One region of the Enterococcus bulliens genome, then DNA from elsewhere that is predicted to be linked to it. Evidence: predicted binding sites of a transcription regulator. Region 1 holds the regulator's gene; the other holds the start of a gene.

Region 1 (5,210 bases):
TTTACTAGAATTATTGAAAGTCAGTCAAGTGGACGCTGCAGCGATTTCAGGCGAAACGATTGGGTTCTCACTTGCGCCGCGTTTAAATGCCTTGGGCCGTTTAGCAGATGCAAATGAGGCAGTGACGTTATTGTCGACGTTTGATTTAGAAGAAGCGACGCGCTTATCTCAAGAATTGGATGATTGGAATACGAAGCGAAAAGGACTCGTGGAAGAAGTCATGATCGAAGCGATGCAACAGCTAGATCACACACGTCAAGTCAATGTCTTAATTGGTGATCAGTGGCATGAGGGTGTATTGGGAATCGTAGCCGGTCGAATTATGCAAGAAACTGCCAAACCAACTATTGTACTTACTCGCTTAGCGTCCGGAGCAGTTAAGGGCTCAGGTCGTAGCATTCCACAAATCGATCTATTTCGCTTATTATCGCAATGGAAAGAAAACTACATTTCATTTGGTGGACACCATTCAGCGATTGGGATCACATTAGATGAAGCGTATATCGACACACTTGTTCAACAAATGGATACCTACCTTGCTGAGCAAATGCAAGATATCAAAGGAGTTCCGCTAACGATTGCTGCATCATTGACTCTATCACAAGTAGATCTTACTTTAGTTGACGCAATCGATCGTTTGGCACCATTTGGAATGGACAATGCATTGCCATTGTTTAAATTTGAACAGGTGAAATTAGAGCATTTGGCTGCAATCGGAGCAAAAAAAAATCATCTGAAGGGCGTTATGCTCCAAGAGGGACACGAATTAGATATGATTGCGTTTCAAATGGGAGATGCACTAGATTCACTCCAAGCAGATAATCTATCTTTTGTTGGGAAACTGACGATCAATGAATGGAATGGTCGTAAAAAAGTTCAACTCCAAGTAGAAGACTATGCAACAACAGGCGTGCAATTTTATGATTATCGTACGAAAAAGCGTTTGTTGCCAAAAATGGAAGAGGCAACTTATCTTTCGTTTACGACGAGTACATCTGCGTTTAAAAAGACATTATCTCATGTTGTAGAATTGACCAGTGAACAAATGGTCAAAGAGTGGGTGGAAACAACACCGGTAGTAAACAATATGGTGTTTATCGATTGTCCACTATCTTTAGAGTGGTTGCATCTTATCTATCAAGAAAACTTAGCACAACACTACTATTTGGTGTTTGAAACTGAAGATGATGCTTATTTAGATGGAGTGGGAACAAGAGAGCAGTACGCGCGTTTGTTTGCATTGATCAAACAAGGCCAAGCGATCGACGTACGTTATCGATTGCAAGACATTGCGAAATACTTAAATTTACCACCGAAACTATTAATTTTTATGATTCAAGTGTTTTTTGAGCTGAAATTTGTTACAATAGACGATGGTGTTTTAAGTTATGTTTCGGATGCGCCACATCGTGCACTCAATGAAAGCGTCTTGTATCAAGAGCGCCAATTGAAAATGGACAGTCAATCCTTTTTACAATTAACAAACTTAGAAAATTTAAAACAATGGTTTTTTTCATAGGAGGAAAAAATGGATTTAAAAAATTATATTGCAAGTATCGAAAACTATCCCTCAGAAGGAATTGTCTTTCGTGATATCTCGCCTTTAATGGCTGATGGTGATGCGTATCGTGCGGCCACGCATGAAATCGTAAAATATGCAGCAGAAAAACAAATCGATATGGTCGTAGGACCTGAAGCACGTGGCTTTATCGTAGGCTGTCCTGTAGCATATGAACTTGGTGTAGGGTTTGCACCTGTTCGTAAACCAGGGAAATTACCACGTAAAACAATTTCTGTTTCTTATGATCTAGAATACGGTAGTGATACGTTAACACTCCATGCAGATGCAATCAAACCAGGTCAACGTGTGTTGATTTGTGATGATCTACTTGCAACTGGTGGGACGATCAAAGCAACAATCGAATTGATTGAACAATTAGGTGGAATCGTCGTTGGATGTGCCTTTTTAATCGAATTAAAAGATCTACATGGTCGCGACAAAATCGAAGGCTATGATATGATCACTTTAATGGAATATTAAACAAATAAAGGGTGTGACAGAAGTCTGTCATGCCCTTTTGAACATCGAATAAATATCGTTAGAAAAAAATAAGCCGAATCATTGCCTGTAATAGTGGAAACTATCTTGGGCAATGATTCGGCTTATTTTTTAAGTTACAGCTAGGATCTTTATTTATTACGATTCAATTTAGTATAGGGTGGAAAATGAGTATTTTTCTTATGATAGTTTAAACGGTAACGCTTATCATCCCACGCAACTAACCACATAATACCTAACGGACAGAAAATTAAAAACGAAATCAACGAACCTGCGTGACCAAGTAACATACCGACTAACAACACAATTAAAATAAATCCATAACGACGAATGGCTTCCATTTTTCTTCACTCCTATTAATTATACGAACAAACGTTTGCTTTATTAGTATACAAACATTTGTTCGAATTGTAAAGCGAAATACGATAGAAAAGTAAAAAAACTATTATTGCAAAAACGATATTTTCTACTAAAAAACAAAGAAAAAAACACCTCTTTTATGAGGTGTTTCACCTATCTTAGTTTTCAAAATGACGGTATAACCCGACCACTCTTCCTAAAATACGGACACTGTCTAATAAAATAGGCGCAAGAAAATCATTTTCTGGTTGCAAGCGAATCTGTTTTTCTTCTTTATAAAAAGTTTTACATGTTGCTTCGTTTTCATCCGTCATCGCGATCACGATATCCCCGTTTTGTGCAATATCTTGTTTTCTGACGATTACTTGATCGCCATCAAGTATTCCAGCATTGATCATACTTTCGCCACGAATCGTGAGCATGAACAATTGACCTTGTTCGTGTGAAAAGTCTGGTGGGATGGGGAAGAAGTCAGAAGCTTCTTCTACTGCTAAAATGGGTTCTCCAGCAGTCACAACACCAAGTAACGGGATTTGAGAAGGCGCAATATCTAATGCTTCCAATCCTTTAGCCGTTAATTCAATAGCACGAGGTTTAGTAGGGTCGCGTTGAATATACCCTTTTTTTTCTAAACGTGCTAAGTGTCCGTGGACAGTGGAAGTAGAAGACAGTTGAACAGCTGCTCCAATTTCGCGGACGGTTGGCGGATAGCCTTTTTCACTTACTTTTGTATGTATAAATTTTAATACTTCTAATTGACGACTTTCTGTACGTCTAGCCAACGTTTACACCTTCTTTCGAATTCTACTATAATTTTAGCATATGTTTTACTTGAATTCAAACAAACGTTCGTATATTACCGATCTGATAGTTGTATTTTTAAAGCGAATCTATTACTATGAAGAAAATAGCTTAGGAGGTCATCAAGATGTTATCAGATAAAAAAATGGCACGAATCAACGAATTGGCACGTAAGAAAAAAGAAAGTGGTTTAAGTGAAGGCGAATTAGCCGAACAAAAATTACTACGAGAAGAATATTTAGAAGCCTTTCGTGGGGGGATGCGCCATCACATCGAGGGAATGAAAGTGGTGGATCCAGAAGGCAACGATGTAACACCTGAAAAATTAAAAGAAATCCAACGTCAAAAAGGGCTTCATGATCGCAATTAATTGATTTTAAGATAAGGAATGTAATCTTTGTTTAACAATGATTGCGTTCCTTGTTTTTTTCTTTTATAATAGAGAGGAGATTAATAGTAAAAAAAACTAAAAAAACGGAGGCGTTACATGTTGTTTGATAAAATTGATCAACTAGGTGTCGATACTTTACGTACATTAAGTATCGATGCAGTACAAAAAGCCAATTCAGGACATCCAGGGTTACCAATGGGAGCTGCGCCAATGGCGTACGCTTTGTGGACAAAACATTTGAAAATCAATCCAGCGACTTCTCGCAATTGGGTCGACCGTGACCGTTTTGTGTTATCAGCTGGACATGGCTCGGCTTTGTTATATAGCTTACTCCACACTGCAGGTTACAACGTGACGACTGAAGATTTACAAAATTTCCGCCAATGGGAAAGCAAAACACCAGGACATCCTGAAGTCAACCATACAGATGGTGTCGAAGCGACGACTGGACCTTTAGGTCAAGGTATCGCAATGGCAGTCGGTATGGCGATGGCAGAAGCGCATTTAGCTGCAACGTACAACAAACCAAACTACAACGTAATCGATCACTATACGTATGCATTATGTGGAGATGGTGATTTGATGGAAGGCGTCTCTCAAGAAGCGGCTTCTATGGCCGGTCATTTGAAACTAGATAAATTGATCGTATTGTACGATTCAAATGATATTTCATTAGATGGACCGACGAATAAATCGTTTACTGAAAATGTAGGTCAACGCTTTGAAGCGTACGGTTGGCAACATATCTTAGTTAAAGAAGGCAATGATTTAGAAGCAATCAGTCGTGCGATCGAAGAAGCCAAAGCTGAAACGGACAGACCAACGTTGATCGAAATCAAAACTATCATCGGCTTTGGTGCGCCAAAACAAGGAACATCAGGCGTTCACGGTGCACCTTTAGGTCTTGAAGGCGTTCAAGCAGCGAAAAAAGCATACGGCTGGGATTATCCAGAGTTTACTGTACCTGAAGAAGCGAAAGCACGCTTTAAAGAAGCGATCAATGATCGTGGTGCGAAAGCCGAAGCGGCATGGAATGTCTTATTTGCTGACTATGAAACAGCACATCCAGAATTAGCGGCACAATTTAAAGCGGCCTTTGCGGGTGAGTTACCTGAAAATTGGGATCAAGAGATGCCCGTTTATGAAGAAGGAACAAGCCAAGCAAGTCGTGTGTCAAGTAAAGAAATGATCCAAGCGATCTCAAAAGCTGTCCCAAGTTTCTGGGGTGGATCAGCCGATCTATCAAGTTCAAACAATACAATGGTTGCGGCAGAATCTGATTTTGAGCCAGGAAACTATGCGGGCCGTAACATTTGGTATGGTGTACGTGAATTTGCGATGGCGGCAGCAATGAACGGGATCCAATTACATGGTGGAACAAAAGTATACGGTGGAACATTCTTTGTATTCGTCGATTACTTACGCCCAGCAGTACGCTTATCCGCAATCCAAGGCGTACCTTTAACGTATGTATTAACGCATGATTCAGTAGCAGTAGGAGAAGATGGTCCTACACATGAACCAGTTGAACAATTATCTAGCTTACGTTCAATGCCAAACTTACATGTCATTCGTCCAGCAGACGGAAACGAAACGCGT
Region 2 (5,210 bases), on a different contig from region 1:
GCGTTGATTCCACCACGAACGATTTCAGCGATATAAGCACTGGCGTTTAGCGTCAAGGTAATGACCCCGGCAACAAAGTCTGGAATGGTAATGCCTATCGCTCCTGATAAACCAAAGAAGATAAAGAATGCCAATACCATCATTGGAATACCGCGAATAATATCCACGTAGATTGACGCGACGATGCGTAGTGCTTTGATTGGTGCGACACTCATCAAGCCAAAGATGACGCCGACTAAAATCGCGAGCGCAAAGGAAATCAAGGCAAGAAGCATTGTTTTGCCTAAACCGGCAAGCAATTGTTTATAGTTGTTTTTTAAGATTCTCCATAAAGAAGAGTTATCTTTAGTCGATTCTTGTTTGACTGGTTCGCCATCTGCGATATACGTTGCGATAATCTTGTCATATTCACCTGATTGTTTCATTTGTGCTAAAGCTTCGTTGAACATTTCAAGTAATTCTTGGTTTTGTCCTTTTTTCACAGCGAAGGCATATTCACCGCCACTTTCACGTGCAATCGGTGTAGCAAGTTCTTGACCTTGAGAGATGGCATAGCCGATTACTGGATAGTCGTCCATGATGGCGTCGACTGCGCCGACTTTGACTGCTTCGTATAATTGATCTGCTGCATCATAACTTTTGATCGTGTAGCCATATTTATCTTTATTGGCTTCTAAAAAGTCCGCACTTTCGGTCCCGACTTTTACCCCGACCTTTTTGCCTTTTAAGTCTTCATAAGAGTTGATGTTTTTATTGCCTTTTTTGACTGCGATTTGGATACCGCTTTGGAAATAAGGAGTGGAAAAGTCGAATTCTTTTTTTCGTTCGTCTGTCACAGTCATACCGGCGATCATGCCGTCAGCTTGTTGCCCTTGTAAGGCTTGAACTGCTGCTGAGAAGCCGATGAAGTTAAAGTCGATCGTGAAACCTTGTAATTCTGCCGCTTTTTTCATCAAATCGACATCGATTCCCACATATTCATTGTCTTCGTTTTTGAATTCAAATGGGGCAAAAGCAGAGTCGCTTGCAATAATGTATTTCTCTTTTAGCGGTGTGATTTTTTTCATTTCTGTTTGTGATGTTATCGTTTCGCTATTTGTTTTGATATACGTTTGAACGATTTCGTCATATTGGCCTGATTCTTTTAATTTTTTAAGACCGGCGTTGAATTTTTGGATCAGTTCGGCATTTTCGCCTTTTTTGACTGCAAAACCGTAAGCATTTCCTTTTTCAGCTGTCCCAATGAGTTGCAAAGGTTCTCCCTTGTTGATGGCGTACCCTAAAACAGGATAATCATCGAAAATTGCTTGCACCGTTCCATTTTTGATGGCACCGTATACGCCAGTAGCATCGTCATAAGTTTTGATCGTATAGCCATATTTATCCTTGTTTGCTTCTAAAAATGTTGCACTTTCAGTTCCAACTTTAGCACCGACAACTTTTCCTTTTAAGTCTTTATAGGATTTGATTGAGTTATCGCCAGTTTTGACAGCCATTTGGATGCCGCTATCAAAATAAGGATCAGAAAAGTCAAAACTTTTTTTCCGCTCATCTGTAATACTCATTCCTGCGATCATACCATCTAGTTGTCCAGATTGGACTCCTTGGATCGATGAATCAAATCCCAGTGGACGCAAATTGATGGCGAATCCTTGATCTTTGGCGATCGCATTTAACAAATCAATATCGATCCCTACATAATTTTGATTGTCATCTTGAAATTCAAACGGAGCAAATGTGATGTCAGTTCCGATTTGATAAGTCGTTTCTTCTGCTTTTACGCTACGTGCCGTAAACAACCCTAACGTCGCCACGATGGAAAGTAGTGATAAATAAAAAAGCTTTCGTTTCATGTAATGATTTCCTCCATTTCTTCTCATAAAAACTTAGTCGATTCTATTTGAATTGACGATTAGCAAGAGTATAACAAGAAAAAAGAAAAAAATAAACTGAATGCTTACATGAAATGTAAGGAAAACTTACATAAAAAGTTTAAGAAATAAGCTTCCATCCTTATGAAACAAGTCACAAGAATAGCGAAAATATGTTCGCTATGATAAAATATAAGAACGAAAACGAACAATTGAAATGAGGATTGAGGATGATTGAACGAAACAATTCGATTCCTTTTGATCTAGTTTCTGCGTATCAACCGGCCGGTGATCAACCGGAGGCCATCCGCCAACTAGTCGAAGGAGTTCAAAAGAAAGAAAAAGCACAAATACTACTAGGAGCAACGGGAACGGGGAAAACCTACACGATCTCAAATGTGATCCAACAGGTCAATAAACCGACTTTGATCATTGCGCACAATAAAACATTAGCTGGTCAATTATATGGCGAGTTTAAAGAATTTTTCCCCAATAACGCAGTAGAATATTTTGTGAGTTATTATGATTATTATCAGCCAGAAGCTTACGTTCCTTCAAGCGACACATATATCGAAAAGGACTCAAGTGTCAATGATGAAATCGATAAATTACGTCATTCGGCAACGAGTTCGCTTTTAGAGCGCAATGACGTGGTAGTGGTGGCTTCAGTTTCTTGTATTTTTGGTTTAGGTTCTCCTATGGAATATCAAAAGCAAGTTGTCTCGATTCGCGAAGGAATGGAGATTTCACGCGAAGAAGTGTTACGTCGTCTGATTGATATCCAATTTGAACGCAATGATATTGATTTTCAGCGGGGACGATTTCGCGTGAGAGGTGATGTCATCGAAGTCTTTCCAGCTTCACGCGATGAACGTGCGTTGCGGATTGAATTTTTTGGCGATGAAGTCGATCGAATTCGTGAAGTCGATGCCTTGACAGGTGAAGTCCACAACGATATAGAGCATGTCTCGATTTTTCCGGCAACTCACTTTTTGACCGATGAGAATCATATGGAAAGCGCGATTGCGTCCATTCAAGCCGAACTTGAATGGCGTTTAAAGATTTTACGAGAAAATGAACAGTTACTAGAAGCACAACGTTTAGAGCAACGCACTAATTATGATATCGAGATGCTACGTGAAATGGGGTATACTTCAGGAATCGAGAATTATTCGCGACATATGGATGGACGTAAAGAAGGAGAACCACCTTATACGTTGATTGATTTTTTCCCTGAAGATTTTTTGATGGTGATCGATGAATCACACGTTACGATGCCGCAAATTAGAGGCATGTACAATGGAGACCGCGCGCGTAAGCAAATGTTAGTAGACTATGGATTTCGTTTGCCATCAGCTTTAGATAATCGTCCTTTACGATTGGAAGAATTTGAAGCGCATGTCAATCAAATCATCTATGTTTCTGCCACTCCAGGACCATATGAATACGAGCAAACAGATCACGTCGTACAACAGATCATCCGACCAACTGGACTCTTGGATCCAATCATCGATGTGCGTCCTATCATGGGGCAAATCGATGATCTAGTAGGAGAAATCAACGAGCGTGCAGAAAAAGACGAGCGTGTCTTCATTACGACGTTGACGAAAAAAATGGCAGAAGATTTGACAGATTATTTCAAAGAACTTGGTATCAAAGTGAAGTACTTGCATAGTGATATCAAAACACTTGAGCGAACTGAAATCATTCGTGACTTACGCTTAGGCGTATTTGATGTATTGATTGGAATCAACTTACTACGAGAAGGGATCGATGTGCCAGAAGTTTCTCTAGTTGCGATCTTAGATGCCGATAAAGAAGGATTCTTACGTAGCGAACGCTCATTGATTCAAACGATTGGGCGCGCGGCACGAAATTCCAATGGGAAAGTGATCATGTATGCAGATAAAATGACCGATTCCATGAATAAAGCGATCGAAGAAACGGCTAGAAGACGTTCGATCCAAGAGGCGTATAATGAAAAACATGGAATCACACCGATTACCATCAAAAAAGAGATCCGTGATCTGATCCGCATCTCTAAGGTCGCAGAAACTGCAGAAGCTTATGACGTGCAGTCGATTACCGAACTCTCAAAAGAGGAAAAAGAACAATTACTATTGAAGTTAGAAAAAGAAATGCGCGATGCGGCTAAAGCATTAGATTTTGAAACAGCTGCTACACTACGCGATACCATTTTAGAATTAAAAGCAGAATAATATAGGGGGCTTCTTTGTGGCAAATGATAAAATAGTGATTCATGGTGCACGAGCACATAATCTAAAAAATATTGATGTGACCATTCCGCGTGACAAGATGGTTGTAGTGACCGGACTTTCTGGTTCTGGAAAAAGCTCGCTTGCCTTTGATACGCTTTATGCAGAAGGACAACGTCGTTACGTTGAAAGCCTTTCTGCTTATGCACGGCAATTTTTAGGACAAATGGATAAACCAGACGTCGACAGTATCGATGGCTTGAGCCCAGCGATCTCGATCGATCAAAAGACTACAAGTAAAAATCCGCGTTCAACCGTTGGTACAGTCACTGAAATCAATGACTATCTAAGATTGCTTTATGCACGTGTAGGTCATCCGATTTGTCCAAACGATCATGTAGAGATTACCAGTCAATCAGTAGAGCAGATGGTCGATCAAGTATTGGCGCTACCTGAGCGTACAAAAATCCAATTATTAGCACCTGTTGTACATGAAAAAAAAGGGCAACACAAAAAAGTATTTGAGATGATCCAACGAGAAGGTTACGTTCGCGTACGGGTAAATGGAGAAACCTATGACATCACAGAAGTTCCGGAATTACCTAAAACGAAAAAACATTCGATTGCAATCGTTGTCGATCGTATCGTGATCAAAGACGGAATTCGTTCACGTTTATTTGATTCATTTGAAGCGGCGTTACGTTTAGCAGATGGCTATGCGGTTGTTGATGTGAACGGCGAAGAAGAGTTATTGTTTAGTGAACATTATTCTTGTCCTTATTGTGGTTTTACAGTCGGTGAATTGGAACCGCGTTTATTTTCATTCAATGCACCATTTGGGGCTTGTTCTGAATGTGATGGGTTAGGGATGAAATTAGAAGTCGATTTAGATTTAGTCGTACCTGATACAACCAAAACGTTGCGTGAAGGCGCTCTGGTGCCTTGGAATCCAATCAGTTCACAATATTATCCGCAATTGTTGGAACAAGCGTGCTATGCTTTTTCAATCGATATGGATACGCCTTTTGAACAATTAAGTCAACAAGAACAAAACATCATTTTGTATGGTTCTGGTGAAGAAGCGTTCCATTTCCATTACGAAAATGATTTTGGTGGTGTCCGT

The links. Region 1 encodes LexA, which represses DNA repair genes until DNA is damaged. Its sites were predicted from a motif close to CNAACANNTGTTNG; they were not measured.
Region 2: uvrB (excinuclease ABC subunit UvrB) is a predicted target of LexA. The motif match lies at 2,038-2,051, and genes of this name have one in related genera.

The regions. Positions count from the first base shown of each region.
Region 1 is NZ_JBSMXK010000006.1:92,117-97,326, reverse strand. It holds gene recJ (single-stranded-DNA-specific exonuclease RecJ) at 1-1,519, shown strand, start outside; gene ACWOEC_RS04865 (adenine phosphoribosyltransferase) at 1,529-2,041, shown strand; gene ACWOEC_RS04860 (hypothetical protein) at 2,191-2,400, opposite strand; gene lexA (transcriptional repressor LexA) at 2,578-3,201, opposite strand; gene ACWOEC_RS04850 (DUF896 family protein) at 3,348-3,590, shown strand; gene tkt (transketolase) at 3,711-5,210, shown strand, end outside.
Region 2 is NZ_JBSMXK010000007.1:1,282-6,491, forward strand. It holds gene ACWOEC_RS04975 (amino acid ABC transporter substrate-binding protein/permease) at 1-1,853, opposite strand, end outside; gene uvrB (excinuclease ABC subunit UvrB) at 2,102-4,090, shown strand; gene uvrA (excinuclease ABC subunit UvrA) at 4,107-5,210, shown strand, end outside.